DNA from 4 places in the Marinomonas dokdonensis genome. Region 1 is predicted to be linked to each of the others. Evidence: predicted binding sites of a transcription regulator. Region 1 holds the regulator's gene; each other region holds the start of a gene.

Region 1 (3,800 bases):
CTTGTCCTACTTGCTCTCGTCCAATGCAAATTCGTACTGCCAGTACCGGTGTGTTCATGTCTTGTTCTGGTTATGCTTTGCCACCAAAAGAACGTTGTAAAGCCACCATCAACCTAGTTCGTGGTGACGAAGCTGTTGCTGTGGATGATGAAGAAGGTGAGTCTAAAGCGCTTATCAATAAGCGTCGTTGCAGCATTTGTGGCTCCGCCATGGACAGCTACTTGATGGACGAGAAGCGCAAGCTTCATGTATGTGGCAATAACCCATCGTGTTCTGGTTATGAAGTTGAGTCCGGCACTTTTAAAATAAAAGGCTATGACGGTCCTTTATTGGAATGTGATAAATGTGGCTCGGACATGCAGTTAAAAACAGGGCGTTTTGGTAAATACTTTGGTTGTACCAACGAAACCTGTAAAAACACTCGTAAGTTGCTTCGTAATGGTGAAGCAGCGCCGCCAAAAATGGACCCTGTACCCATGCCGGATCTGGCTTGTCTTAAGGTTGAAGACCATTATGTATTGCGTGATGGGGCGACCGGTTTGTTCTTGGCTGCCAGTCAATTCCCTCGTAAGCGAGAGACACGTGCGCCGCTAGTGAGTGAGCTGTTACCTTATATGGAGCAGATTGATCCTAAGTATCATTTCTTCCGTACCGCGCCTGTTGCTGACTCCGAAGGTCGACCAACGATTATTCGTTACAGTCGTAAAACCAAAGAGCAGTATGTGATGACAGAAGAAGAAGGCAAGCCTACTGGTTGGAAAGCCTTCTATGTTGGTACTAAGTGGGTCATCGAAGAGGGTAAGAAAAAGAAATGACAGGGGCGAGTATCGCAAGCGCGACCAACCAAAAATTAGACGCAGCCCGTCGGTTGATACAACAAAGCCAAGCCTGCAATGAGCATTGGTTATGTGCTGGGCTGGAAAGCTCGGCCATCTTTCAATTGCGCAGTGCGTTGAATGGTTTGTTGCAAGAAGTCCGTACCGCCTATGGCTTGTCATTTTCTTGGGATGTGACAAATTTATTGGAGCAAGCCGCGCAAAAGGGCTTGGTCATTCCAGTATTGTCTGAGCTTGGGGATTTGCTTGCTCAGCCGCAGTCTTGGTGCTCACAACTACAACAAGCTTATTTGGTTGAGTTCGAATGCCGAACGTCTACCGTGGCGGTGGTTGGTGAGGATTTGATTGGTAAAGGTGGTGATGAAGGTGCGTCTGTTGGCTTCTATTTATCAAAACTGGTTGAATTAGTGTTACGTTTTAGAGAAGAGTCATCAGAGTATTAAAATGAAAGAGTCCTATTTAGAAATTGTTGAGTTAGATAATGGTGACATTGTGTTACGTCCTGCCAGTGAAGATGGCGAAGAAACTGAGCCATTAGCGACGTTACAAATTTCTGACGATACCAAGTCCTACCTGAAAGAGCGTTATTTTGAATTAGCGAAGTGTATGTTTCATGCCGGCATAGACTTTGTGTATTCTGATGAGCAAACTTTTGGTGAAGAAACCGAGTCTTTAGAAGGGGGTGATATGCGCCCGAAGATTCTTCACTAGAGAAAATACAACAATAAAAAAGGTGAAGTCTTAGCTTCACCTTTTTTATTGTCTATTGCTTAGGTTCTTATAAACCCTGACGAATGACACCAACGGAGAGGCCTTCAATGGCAAACTCTTCGCTTTCAAGATCAACTATGATGTCATTAAACTCTTCGTTTTCAGGGATTAGCCTTACTTTACTGCCTTTTTGCTCAAAGCGTTTTACAGTAACTTCATCGCCAATCCGAGCGACGACGATTTGACCATTACGTACAGCAGTGGTTTTATGAACGGCTAATAAATCGCCCTCCATAATGCCAATGTTTTTCATGCTGGTACCGGTTACAGACAGAAAATAGTCTGCTTTAGGAGAGAACATGGCAGCAGGAATATTGACGTGTGAATCAATGTTTTCCTGGGCTAGCACAGGGTAACCAGCGGCGACTTTGCCGATAACGGGTAAGCCGAGCTCGTCGGTTTCTTCGTTGGCGGCTTGTTCGATTAAACGAATGCCACGGGACGCACCAGACAGCATTTCGATCGCGCCTTTTTTCGCCAAGGCCTTAAGATGTTCCTCGGCGGCATTAGGGGATTTAAAGCCCAATCGCCTAGCGATCTCTGCTCGTGTTGGTGGGAAACCTGTTTCATTAATAAATTCGCGAATGGTTTCTAGTACGTCAGATTGTCTTTTGGTTAATTTAATCATAGGTCATCTGGTTGTTTATACAGTAACTGTTATTATATACAGCATTATCCACGATACTCAATAAATTAAATGCTTTCAGACGAACTTAAAAAACAAATTCAGCAAGCTTACCGTGATTCCCTTGACGCTAAGTCCCATAAGCCAAGGGTAGGTCAGCGCCAAATGATCGGTGCTATCGCTCGTACATTGGGGAATATTCGCCAAGACAGCGAAGGGAATCGCTTGGAAGAAAAGCATGTGGCCGTGATTGAGGCGGGGACGGGTACAGGTAAAACCTTATCCTATTGTCTGGCGGCGATTCCGATTGCTAAGGCTAAAGGGTTAAAGTTGGTGATCTCGACTGCCACGGTGGCCTTGCAAGAGCAGATACTTCATAAAGAGCTGCCAAATTTATTGGAGCATACGGATTTTGCCTTTAAATATACCTTGGCCAAAGGTCGGGGGCGCTATCTTTGTTTGAATAACCTAGAAGGTTATTTGAGTACCGAAGAGCAAGCCATGGATGATATGTTTGCGGGTTTGTTTGAGCAGCACTTGCAGTCTGACGATGTCAATACTGTGCTTTATCAAGAAATGGATACTGCCATATCTGCCGGGGAATGGGATGGCGACAAAGATAATTGGTCTGGGATCATACGTGAACAAGATTGGCGTCGCTTAACGACGGATCATCAGCAGTGTACGAATCGAAATTGTGCTAATTACTCAGCTTGTCCGTTTTTTAAGGCTAGGGCTGAAATTGAAGTAGCAGATGTGATTGTTGCTAACCATGATTTGGTGTTAGCGGATCTATCTTTGGGTGGTGGTGCTATTCTAAGTGCCCCGAAAGAAACCATCTATGTATTCGATGAGGGTCACCATTTGCCCGATAAGGCCATCGGTCATTTCCGCCATGAGGTGCGTTTACAGCAGAGTATTTCTTGGTTGCGTCAGCTGGAAAAAAACCTTGTCAATCTTAAGCAAGAGTTAACGGATGATGTGAGTTTGACTGGGCAACTCTTGTTGAAAATCCCGCAACAGATTCAATCCATTACCAACTTTATTCAATACGCTCAACAAGGCCTAGCCCCGTATATTCAGGGCTTGGGGTTAGACCAAGATAACAACCAACATAGATTTGAGTTTGGCGTGGTGCCAGATGAATTACGTCAGCTGGCTTACAGCTTACAAACTTCTTATCAAAAGTTATTTAATAACATTGAAAGTATTCAGGATGAGTGTAAGAAAACCAAACAAAATGAAGGTATGGGAATTACCCCTGAAACGGCTGAAACATGGCAGCCGATTCTAGGGGTGATCCTAGGGCGCCTTGAGCAGTGTGTTGAGTTATGGCGCCTGTATTCAAGTTTAGATGATCTAAATTACCCCCCTAATGCCCGATGGTTGTTATTGACAGGTCAGGGTATGGAGCAAGATATTGAGTTAGGTGGCTCACCCATATTGGCGGCTAATACCCTAAGGCAGCAGTTATGGGACAAATGCTTTGGTGCTGTGGTCACATCGGCCACCTTAACCGCCCTCAATCAATTTCATCGTTTTAATATGCGTTCTGGTGTACCCAAAGA
Region 2 (3,800 bases), on a different contig from region 1:
ATGACTCTGGCTTTCTGAACTCGGCCCGCGCTACGTATTTCAATGCTGGATTCAAGCTCGCCATTTTCTAAATGGTCTTTAACACTGACTCTCGAACTGGATTCAAGTACAGCTTGTTTTATAGCTTGTTCTGTCGCACGGTATCGAGCATCAACAAGGTCATCGTTGTAGATGACAGCTTCGCCCACAGCCCGAACGTTAAGCGCAAAGCTTAGAGTTGGGGTAAGCGAGATGAAAAGAAGGCTAATTGATAGTGCTAAAAAACGTGCCATTTTATTCAATAGTATAGAAATTAGTCGCGGGCTTGGCTGGGCTCTCTATGTTAACAGATTGGCTAGCAGAGCGGACTTGGCAACTAGGGTTGCTGGTTAGGCTTTCTGGTGAGCTAACACATTGTCGGAAGTTGTCTTGTAGTGCCATTTCAACCACAGTCTCAAAGGTGCCGTCCTCGTGCTCACGTTGTGATACTACTTTGGCGCCAACAAGATAGGCATCAACATAGGTTCTTAGCTCATCATGTTGCAAAACCATATTGCTTAAGGAGCTTGAACCGTCAATTTTAAGACCGTAAACACGTTCCGAAAGATTACGGTAAGCATCTAGAGTAGAGCTACGTAGAGTCATGATACGAGTTTGAGACTTAGAGTAACGCTTGCTTGTCATCATCGCTGCATAGCCTGTTGCGGTTACAATGATGGGTTCACTCTGTGCAACCGTGACCACCTGGTTATTGGAGGTGGTGCCAGTGTTGGCATAGGTGGTTGAGGTATTGCCATTACAGGGGGCAACACTAGTACAATTTTGCGCGCTGCTATCTGTCGTCGTTGTCTGGCAACCATATAAAACAATGGTGGCGGCCGTAATTAAAGATAAGCGTGTTAATAATGTCATTGTGTTGTCCTGAATTTGGAAATCCGTATCGAGAGTATTCTTATCGTTGCTCAACTGGAGGTCATTCTAAGCGTCATTTCATCATCAGCCATTTGCTATCACGATTCACAACATAAACGACACAAGGGGCAAAGCAACTAGATGTTGAAAATGTAAACTATTTTGAGGGTGAGCGTCCATGTTTGGTAGTGCAAAAGTGAGGTTTTTATCGGTTTTTACTCATATAAACCCTATATGTGGCTAGTTTTTAAAAAAAGTCTGGGTAGAACAGGGAATTAAGGCGAGATTGTTTGTGGTGATAAAGTTCTGTTTAGTGCTGGCTGAAAGGCGATCAATTGATTATTATACTGTATATTTATACAGTTTGAGGTTGTTTTGTCTCAGCGCAAAATCATCCACATTGATGCCGATTGCTTTTATGCCGCCATTGAAATGCGGGATGATCCAAGCTTATGTGAGTTACCCATTGCCATTGGTGGGCCAGCAAATACGCGCAGTGTCTTAGCCACGGCCAATTACGTCGCCCGTTCCTATGGGGTACGTTCTGCTATGCCGACCGCTATGGCGTTGCGTTTGTGCCCATCCCTGAAAGTCCTGCCCGGTAATATGGCGAAATATCGTCAGGCATCTGAACTAATGCATGAAGTTTTTCGTGAATACACCACAATTATTGAACCATTATCCTTAGATGAAGCGTACTTAGATGTGACCCATGCCGACGCTTACCAAGGCAGCGCGACCCTCATTGCGCAAGCGATTCGTGAGAAAATCTTTGCCAAAGTCGGGATTACTGTGTCAGCAGGAGTGGCCAGCAACAAGTTCCTCGCGAAAGTAGCCAGTGACTGGCAAAAACCCAATGGGTTAACTGTTGTAACACCGGAGCAACAGGATGAATTTGTTGCTGCTGTGCCAGTAAAGAGAATATCGGGGGTGGGTAAGGTGGCTCAAGAGCGGTTTACCAAGCTTGGCGTTGAAACCTGTGCGGATCTACAAAAGCTAGACTTTGCTTTATTGCAAAAGGCTTTTGGCACTATGGCGTTTCGCTTATCTCAATTTGCCCTTGGCATAGATGATCGACCCGTGAGCACCTCTAGAGAGCGAAAAAGCATTTCTGTTGAGCATACTTTCGCGAAAGATCTTCAAGGCTTGGCGGAAGGGGTGGCAGTTCTGCCGAAACTGTTGCAAGAGCTTGAACAACGCATGACGGGGCGCAATTTCGAAACCCGTTTAAATAAATATTACTTAAAACTTAAATTCGATGATTTTACGCAAACCACCATTGAGCGGCCTATTAAAGAAAAACTCTCCGTACAGATATTCAACGAGCTATTTCAGCAGGCTTATCAACGTCAGCAAAAACCGATTCGGCTGGTGGGGGTTGGCTATCGTTTGGTGACCGAGTCTCCTCAGCAAATGTCTCTGATTTTTGAATGAAGAGCCTTCATTAAAAAGCTTTTATGGTAGGCTAGGGGCATTTATTTAAGCTTACGTCATAAGAGAGGAAACTATGTCAGAGTTATTGCCCTGTGTTGAGGTCGAGATAGGTGAAAAACCACAACATTGCGTAATATGGCTACATGGATTGGGTTCAGATGGTCATGATTTTGAAGGGTTAGTGCCAAGTTTAAATCTAGAAAAAAGTTTATCTGTTCGATTCATTTTTCCCCATGCGCCCCGTCGTCCTGTCACAGTGAATGGTGGTATGGCCATGCGCGCTTGGTACGATATTTATGAAATGACCCTTGATCGCAAGGTGGACATGGAGAATATCCAAGAGTCTTGCGAACAAATTGAAGCCTTGGTTGCCGCGCAGATTGATTTGGGTATTCCGACAGAAAACATTGTTATAGCGGGTTTTTCTCAAGGCGGAGTGATTGCTTACCAACTGGCATTACATTCCAATCACAAATTTGCCGGTGTTATGGCGCTATCGACGTATCTAGCTGACAGTGATCAAGTGCCACCTGCACAAGAGTGTGTGAATGGTAAAACACCACTATTGATTCATCACGGCTCCCAGGATCCAATTGTTGACCCAAGCTTGGCGGTCAAAGCGAAAGACCTGTTTACTAAAAAGGGTTTTGATTTGGTCTACAAAACTTACCCTATGCCACACTCTGTATGCCCAGAACAAGTTATCGACATATCTGCTTGGTTGAATGAGCGTCTTTCCTAATTAGCTAGAGTAATAATTGATGATGACGGAACAATACAAAAGCTGGCTTGCTTCTGCTTTGCAGTGGTCGAGGCAAGCTGGCGAAATGATCAAGCAAGCCCGTCAAGCGTCGGCTTTTGTCAGAGACTATAAAGCGGATCATGAATTGGTCACCACCACGGACGTAGCGGTGGATGAGTATTTGTGTGCAGAAATAGCCCGTACCTATGGTGATCACATAATCTTGTCTGAAGAGTCGTCGCCTTCGCTGGTGTTGAGTGATCTTCCCAAGGATACACCTGTCTGGGTGATTGACCCTATTGATGGGACGGTCAATTATGCCCACGGCCATCTTCATGTGGCCGTATCGATCGCGGTTTACTTTAATGGCGAACGAGTCGTTGGAGTGGTGAATGCGCCTTTCTTGGATGAGTGCTATTGGGCTAGCAAAGGTGGAGGCGCTTTTTGTAATGACCGTACTTTGGCTGTATCGGGCAATACGAACCTGCGTAACGCCCTTGTAGCTACGGGCTTTCCTTATCAGAAACAGGCCTTAACCCCTATTGTTGAACGTGTATCGCGTATTTTGCATGCTTGCCAAGATATACGCAGGAATGGTTCGGCGGCTTTAGATTTATGCTGGGTGGCGTCAGGTCGACTAGATGCCTATTTTGAGACCGTGAAACCTTGGGATATGGCTGCAGGTGCCTTAATAGCTGAAGAGGCAGGTGCTAGGGTTGGCCGTTATGCGCCG
Region 3 (3,800 bases), on a different contig from region 1:
TCACATCATCATGATTAATGAGATTCATACGTTCAGAGCTTTGTTGGATATGCTCCGCAAAAAACTCAATTCCTCGCCGAATCCGCTTCGTCGTAAAATGAGCCACTATGACTCCGAGCACACCCAATGCGCACATCAGCAGTAGGATATTTAAAACACTCGACTGCAATCGGTCTGTCAGCTCTTGTTGGTTGGTTTCTATTGCGGCTTGCAAGGCAGTCATATCCACATTGGAACCAACCACCCAATCCCACTCGGGTATCGAAGCGACGTAGGTTAGGGAGTTATAGTACCCCTGAGGGTCAGACATGGTGTTTTTTGGCCACAAATGGGAGAAGAAACCATAGAAAGGGGCTTTTTCTGTGAGCGCCAGTTGCTGTTGAATAATTTTTACGCCGTTGCCATCGGTCAGGTCGAGGTTCGCTTTGCCTATTAACTCAGGGTAAACCCCATTGGCAATCTGTACGCCATCTCGATCATGGATAAAAGCATACTCTTCATTGCTATCACCGAATCTTAGCTGATCAACATAGTGCAGTATTTCTTCTTGCACCGACTCTCTAACCACATCAACGTACTCGCCCGTTCCAAAGTACCAATCATAGGGGGCAAACTTTTGTACATAGACAATTTTTTTGAAGCTATTAACAGTGTCGCCAGGCTTTTTCCAATAACCTTCTGTAAAGCCATGGCCGTAGCGTTTTACGATATCTATCTCATCGCGCAGAGGGTAATTGCCCATATCATCCTGAAGGTCATATAAATTGGTGCCTTCTGATTTAGGATAAACAGGGTACAAAATTACATCCCCCTGTAACGTATCGATAAAGTAATAGCCCCGCCCTTGGTTATACCTAAGACCCCGCACAGTTTCTCGAATCAGCTGCTTGATCTCGTCATCCGACTTAATACCTTGATTAGTGGTATAGATGTCCATCATCAGACTGTTGAGCTCGTAGACACGATTCTTTAAATCATTTTTGAGGTCTTGTTCTATTTTATCGTTACGATAGTGGGCGAGGTTTACCAAGGTGTCTACGCGGTTTTTCAGCTGTGAGCGAACTTGACTGATATGGGCTCGCTCTAAGCGTATGGAGTCCAGCTCGTATTTTTCATAGATACTCTCTATCCATAAAGCAGAGGTGATCAGTAGGGCAATAGCGCCTAGGGAAAGTGCATTGGTAAACACTAACAAGGTCAGTCTTTTTTTCTTCGCTTGCAAGCTCATCCTTAGCCCTATTCCCTAAATATGTTAACGAGATACCTAATACTACCCTGTTTCCCTAAGCATCTGCTAGCGCTATAAAGTACTTTTAAAAAATGCAAAACAAGAGAAATAAATCACTCTGCTACTTGTCAAAAAACAACCAAATACTGTATAAATAACCATATAAATAGTTACTCTCTTTTGGAGCTTATTATGCTGTCCAGCATCGCTATATCCAACTTCGCTATTGTGGAATCCTTAGACTTGGAATTTAAAACCGGTATGACGGTTATTTCTGGGGAAACAGGAGCCGGTAAGTCCATCATGGTGGACGCCCTATCCCTATGTTTAGGCGGGCGAACGGATGCAGGCGTAGTGCGCCACGGAGAGAAGCGTGCCGATATTAGTGCCACTTTTGATATCCAAGCCTACCCACATGTGCACGACTGGCTAGAAGAAAGAGAGCTCGACCAAGATCAGCACTGTATTTTACGTCGCGTTATTAGCAAAGAGGGTCGATCTAAGGCTTATATCAATGGCCGTCCTTGCACCTTAGGCGATTTAAAAGAAGTGGGCAGCCACCTAGTAGACATACATGGCCAGCACGAGCATCAATCTTTATTGAAAAAAAGTGCCCAGCGCCAGCAATTGGACGAGTTTGGTCAATTGACCGAACTAAGCAAACAAGTCGCCCAGCAATATGGCACCTGGAAACAACTAAAAGAAGAACTGAGCGCACAACAAAACCGTTCGAGTGAACAGGAAGCCAAAATACAGCTATTGGCCTATCAATCTCAGGAATTAGAACAACTCGACCTAAAAGAAGGCGAAATCGAATCGCTAGAAAAAGAACAAGCCTTCCTGTCTAACATTGCAGACTCCCAATTTAAGGCCTATCAAGCGAGCGGAATATTAGCGGACAACGACGAGGGCAATATCTGCTCTTTGCTCAATCAAGCTCTTCAGAGCGCATCACAAATCACCCCAGCCACCAAAGAGCTGGAAAACGCCCTGGAAATGATGAACGCTGCCCTAATTCAAGCCCAAGAAGCCGCCGATAGTCTGCATCATTATCAGGACACCTTAGAGCAAGACCCAGCTCGCCTTGCGCAAGTTGAAGAACGTTTGAGTCATATTTACGACACGGCCCGCAAACACAAACAATTGCCAGAAGCATTGCTTATCTTGCGTGAAAGCGTCGATGCTGAACTCGCAGAGCTGCAAGGCAGCGAAGAAAGCATCGATGTTTTAAAAGAAAAAGAAGAGCAAGCCTACGAAAAACTTACCGCTCTCGCCACGAATCTGACCGAGCAACGCATTGCAACAAAAGACAAACTGGCCAAACAAGTGGAAGAACAGCTACATGGATTAGGCATGCCTCATGCGCGCTTCTTCATTCAATGTCAGCCATTGAACCAAGTCAGCGCCAATGGTTTTGAAGAAGTCGAATACCTTATTGCTTCTAACCCAGGGCAGCCAGCCCAGGCCATTAGAAAGGTGGCTTCTGGAGGGGAGTTATCACGTATTAGTCTTGGTATTCAGGTAGTTACAGCTAATACCTCTGTTATCCCAACCCTAGTGTTTGATGAGGTCGATGTGGGCATTAGCGGTGGTGTAGCAGAAGTGGTTGGCCGCATGCTGCGATCTGTCGGTGCTCGTGGACAAGTCTTCTGTGTGACGCACTTGGCGCAAGTAGCGGCTCAAGGTAACCAGCATTTACGAGTGAGCAAACAAGTCGCCAATGAAGCGACTTCTTCACAAGTGGAACAACTCAAAGACACCCAGCGCACTCATGAGATCGCCCGCTTACTCGGCGGCATAGAGTTAACAGAACAAACTCTTGCCCATGCCCGAGAGATGCTGGGTAATGTACAACTCCAGTAACCCTAGCCCATCACTATTCGTTCAAAACAAAAAAAGTGGAGCTCTCGGTAAAGAGAAACTCCACTTTTCAAACTCTTTACACCCTTAGCTTTTTTTAGGGCGCACGTACATGATTAGGCTGTGATCTTCGATTTCGAAGCCATATTCTTCAGCAATTTCGTGTTGGCGTTTTTCAATAACAGGGTCAACAAACTCAATCACACGGCCACTTTCTAGGCAGATCATGTGGTCGTGGTGATCACCTTTAGCCAACTCAAACACAGCAGTACCAGCTTCAAAGTGGTGGCGCATCACCAAACCAGCGGTTTCAAATTGAGTAAGCACTCGGTAAACTGTTGCCAAACCAACATCTTCACCTTGATCTAGCAAAGTACGATACACATCGTCCGCACTCAAATGATGCTCGCCAGCATTCTCAAGAATTTGTAAAATTTTCACTCGTGGAAGAGTTACCTTGAGTCCGGCTTTCTTTAGTTCTTGATTTTCACTGCTCATGAGTCATTCTCTATTCGATCTTGTTGATATTTACTTTATCATTAGCACACCCGTTTTAGGATATTACCGATGAAAAAATCAATTTTTGTACTATGCGCCGCATTAACACTAAGCGCATGCAGTTTATTTCCATCACCTTACAAGGTCCCTGTAGAGCAAGGCAATCTTATAACAGAGGAGCAGCTATCCCAACTTAAAGTAGGAATGTCTGAAT
Region 4 (3,800 bases), 130 kb from region 1:
CACTTCTTCAATCGCTGGACTAAGACGGTGGATTTCATCAATAAATAAAATATCACCCTCTCCCAGATTGGTAAGCAAGGCCGCAAGGTCTCCAGCTCTTTCCAACACAGGACCAGAAGTGGTTTTAACTTCGGCGCCCATTTCATTACCGATAATATTGGCCAAGGTAGTTTTACCCAAGCCTGGCGGCCCAAATATTAGCGTGTGATCCAATGGCTCACCCCGTTGACGAGCGGCTTGGATAAAAATCTCCATCTGCTCGCGAACAACAGGTTGACCAATATATTCTGCTAGGGCCTGAGGCCTTATAGCTCTATCGACCTGCCGATCATTTCCTTTAAGTTCTGCCGAGATAATTCGATCATGATCTATCATAAAGTTACCTTAACATTCCCTTCAGTGCGGCTCGAATCACTTCTTCGCTGCTGGCACCATCAACCGGTACGTTTGCCACAGCTTTAGCGGCCTCCTGAGGCTTATATCCCAGTGCAATAAGCGCTGCTTCGGCTTCTTGCCTAGGGTCTGCTTGCACCTGACGCAGTACGGCAGGCGCCGTAAATAAGTCCTTCTTAGCGGCCTGACCGAGTTTATCTCGCAATTCAATAATTAAGCGCTCTGCAGTTTTTTTGCCGACCCCTGGTATTTTGGTCAAAGCCGTCACATCCGAATCTTGGACATTTGCGACCAGCTCCTCGGAAGACATGCTGGATAATACGGCGAGAGCCATTTTTGGCCCAATACCGTTTACTTTTATTAGTACACGGAATAACGCCCGCTCCCCTTTATTACTAAAACCATAAAGGGTATGAGAATCTTCTTTTACTTGAAAATGTGTGTGTAGGACCACTTCACCACCAACAGGTGGCAGGTCATAAATAGTTGTCATGGAGGCACTTAGTTCATAACCAATGCCCGCCACATCAACTAATAATTCTGGGGGGGATTTTTCAATCAGAGTTCCAACAATTCTACCTATCACAAGGCCTTCCTTACATCTTGTTCAGACCAGCGTTTAGAACTGCGACCAGCACGTTTACCTACGCCGTATTCTAAACCACCTGACGTACGTGTGTTTGCATGACAAAGGGCAATCGCCAAGGCATCGGCAGCATCTGCTTGGGGTGTAGATGACAAACCGAGCAACAAGGTCACCATGGACTGCACTTGGCTTTTATCGGCATTACCATTACCCACAACGGATTGCTTCACACGACGAGCGGCATATTCATTTACCGCTAGGCCTTGCATCGCAGCGGCCACGATAGCGGCTCCCCTTGCTTGTCCAAGTTTCAAGGCAGAATTTGCATTCTTAGCCAGAAACACTTCTTCAATGGCAAACTCATCTGGTTGATGTTTATCTAACAGAGTGCTAACACCCGTGAAAATAGCTTTGAGGCGAACCGACAGTTCACCATCAGGTAAGCGAATGCAGCCACTGTCCACATACTGATTCTTACCTTTGTCTACATCAATAATGGCAAAGCCGGTTACCCGAGAGCCTGGGTCAATTGCCAATATTCTTGTCTTACTCACAAATAATAATCCATTAACCTAATTACTGTATATTTCAACAGCCCTGAGCAAACTATGCAACGACAAAACGTAAAAAGGCCGCATTAAAGCGGCCTTTTACAGATATTTTTCAATCTGTTAACAATTTCAACGTCTGTAAAGCTAGGACGTTTACAAATTGTAATTATTCAACAACAGGTTTACGAACGCGAATGCTAAGCTCTTTAAGTTGCTTCTCACTAACTTCACCCGGTGCTTGTGTTAACAAACAAGTTGCACTCTGAGTTTTAGGGAAAGCGATAACATCACGGATAGACTGAGACCCCGTCATTAGCATCACTAGACGATCCAAACCAAATGCTAAACCACCGTGTGGTGGCGCACCGAATTTAAGTGCATCTAATAGGAAGCCAAATTTCTCTTCTTGCTCTTCTTCACTAATGTTAAGAAGTTCGAAAACTGTTTCCTGCATTGAAGATTGGTGGATACGGATAGAACCACCGCCTAGCTCGGTACCATTCAATACCATGTCATAGGCTTGCGAAAGCGCCGTTAATGGATTGGCTTTCAATTCTTCTGGAGAACATGAAGGCGCAGTGAATGGGTGGTGAATAGCGGTAATGCCACCGTCAGACGTTTCTTCAAACATTGGGAAGTCGACAACCCAAAGTGGCGCCCACTCGCAAGTGTAAAGATCAAGGTCTTCGCCCACTTTACAACGTAAAGCACCTAATGCTTCGTTTACTACTTTGGCACTATCAGAACCGAAGAAGATCAAATCGCCATCTTCTGCACCAACGCGCTCTAATAGAGCGGCACGTACTTCGACAGGAAGGAATTTAACGATCGGAGACTGTAAGCCTTCTTCTAGGTTAGATTTATCATTTACCTTGATGTAAGCCAAACCTTTCGCGCCGTAAATACCAACAAACTTAGTGTACTCATCAATTTGCTTACGCGTTAATGAGCTACCACCTGGTACTTTAAGGGCTGCAACACGACCTTTAGGGTCGGCCGCTGGGCCAGAGAAGACTTTGAAGTCAACGCCTAGCATTAGGTCTGAAACTGTTTGAATTGTCAGTGGGATACGTAGATCAGGCTTGTCACTACCGTAGCTTTCCATGGCTTCTGAATAAGGCATACGCGGGAAGCTGCCAAGATCAACGTTTAGCAGTTCTTTAAACAAGCCTACGATCATCTCTTCCGTCATGGCCATGATTTGCTCTTCGCTCATGAAGGATGTTTCGATGTCCACCTGTGTGAATTCTGGTTGACGATCGGCACGCAAATCTTCATCACGGAAACATTTAGCGATTTGGTAATAACGGTCAAAGCCTGACACCATCAACAATTGTTTGAACAACTGTGGCGACTGAGGCAATGCGAAGAAGCTGCCTTGTTGTGTACGGCTAGGAACCAAGTAATCACGAGCGCCTTCAGGTGTAGCGCGTGTTAAGATTGGTGTTTCAATATCAAGAAAGCCATTGTCATCAAGGTAGCGACGTAATACTGACGTCACTTTAGAACGGAAGCGCATTTTTTGCTGCACTTCTGGACGACGTAAATCTATGAAACGATTTTTAAGACGAATGTCTTCACCAACAGCTTGGTGCTCGTCTAGCTGGAATGGTGGTGTTTGTGCGGCATTTAGAATTTCTAAACTCGTGCCTAGCACTTCAATTTCACCAGTAGCCATATTTGGGTTTACAGTTCCCTCAGGGCGAGCACGAACCAAACCAGTTAATTTAATAACGTATTCATTACGCACACTGTCCGCCAGTGCGAAGCTATCAGCACGATCTGGGTCAAATACTACTTGAGTAATACCTTCACGATCGCGTACATCTAAAAAGATAACACCACCATGATCTCGACGACGATGAACCCAACCACAAAGGGTTATTTCTTGTGAAACGTTTGAAGCATTAAGCTCGCCGCAATAATGACTGCGCATAATTTGTATCCTATTACTGTCTTCGTAAGAGTGATGTGTTCTTGCTACCTAGGTTTTGGTTGGCTTTTCTTCTAAGAAAACCAGCTTAACTTACACCAAAACCTTAGGTTCTAAATTTTTTAGGCACAGCATTATATGCGAACACGCTGCCCGTCACTAGAGCAAGACGAAAAATTGTCTTACTCTATGTGGATTATCAAGCAATATATTCCACGCAAAAATTGACCTTATGCCCGCTGACGGGCAAATCAACCTCACTGTCTAGGGTTTTATGCCATATTGCTTTTGCCACGGGACTGGATGGGGAAATGATAAGCACCTTTTTATCTTCAAC

The links. The regulator LexA, encoded in region 1, represses DNA repair genes until DNA is damaged. The targets are predictions, from matches to a motif close to TACTGTNTANNTANACAGTA.
Region 2: dinB (DNA polymerase IV) is a predicted target of LexA. The motif match lies at 1,237-1,256, and genes of this name have one in related genera.
Region 3: recN (DNA repair protein RecN) is a predicted target of LexA. The motif match lies at 1,373-1,392, and genes of this name have one in related genera.
Region 4: ruvC (crossover junction endodeoxyribonuclease RuvC) is a predicted target of LexA. The motif match lies at 1,557-1,576, and genes of this name have one in related genera.

Annotation. Positions count from the first base shown of each region.
Region 1 covers NZ_JBRAND010000004.1:194,338-198,137, forward strand. The annotation lists gene topA (type I DNA topoisomerase) at 1-815, shown strand, start outside; gene ACUM5Y_RS11700 (DUF6586 family protein) at 812-1,279, shown strand; gene ACUM5Y_RS11705 (hypothetical protein) at 1,281-1,547, shown strand; gene lexA (transcriptional repressor LexA) at 1,615-2,235, opposite strand; gene dinG (ATP-dependent DNA helicase DinG) at 2,305-3,800, shown strand, end outside.
Region 2 covers NZ_JBRAND010000003.1:551,901-555,700, forward strand. The annotation lists gene ACUM5Y_RS10430 (flagellar assembly protein T N-terminal domain-containing protein) at 1-272, opposite strand, end outside; gene ACUM5Y_RS10435 (LPP20 family lipoprotein) at 274-891, opposite strand; gene dinB (DNA polymerase IV) at 1,267-2,325, shown strand; gene ACUM5Y_RS10445 (alpha/beta hydrolase) at 2,399-3,067, shown strand; gene ACUM5Y_RS10450 (inositol monophosphatase family protein) at 3,087-3,800, shown strand, end outside.
Region 3 covers NZ_JBRAND010000001.1:937,100-940,899, forward strand. The annotation lists gene ACUM5Y_RS04355 (sensor domain-containing diguanylate cyclase) at 1-1,228, opposite strand, end outside; gene recN (DNA repair protein RecN) at 1,421-3,091, shown strand; gene fur (ferric iron uptake transcriptional regulator) at 3,176-3,586, opposite strand; gene ACUM5Y_RS04370 (outer membrane protein assembly factor BamE) at 3,656-3,800, shown strand, end outside.
Region 4 covers NZ_JBRAND010000004.1:320,624-324,423, forward strand. The annotation lists gene ruvB (Holliday junction branch migration DNA helicase RuvB) at 1-375, opposite strand, end outside; gene ruvA (Holliday junction branch migration protein RuvA) at 380-979, opposite strand; gene ruvC (crossover junction endodeoxyribonuclease RuvC) at 976-1,533, opposite strand; gene aspS (aspartate--tRNA ligase) at 1,697-3,466, opposite strand; gene ACUM5Y_RS12390 (transcription elongation factor GreAB) at 3,663-3,800, opposite strand, start outside.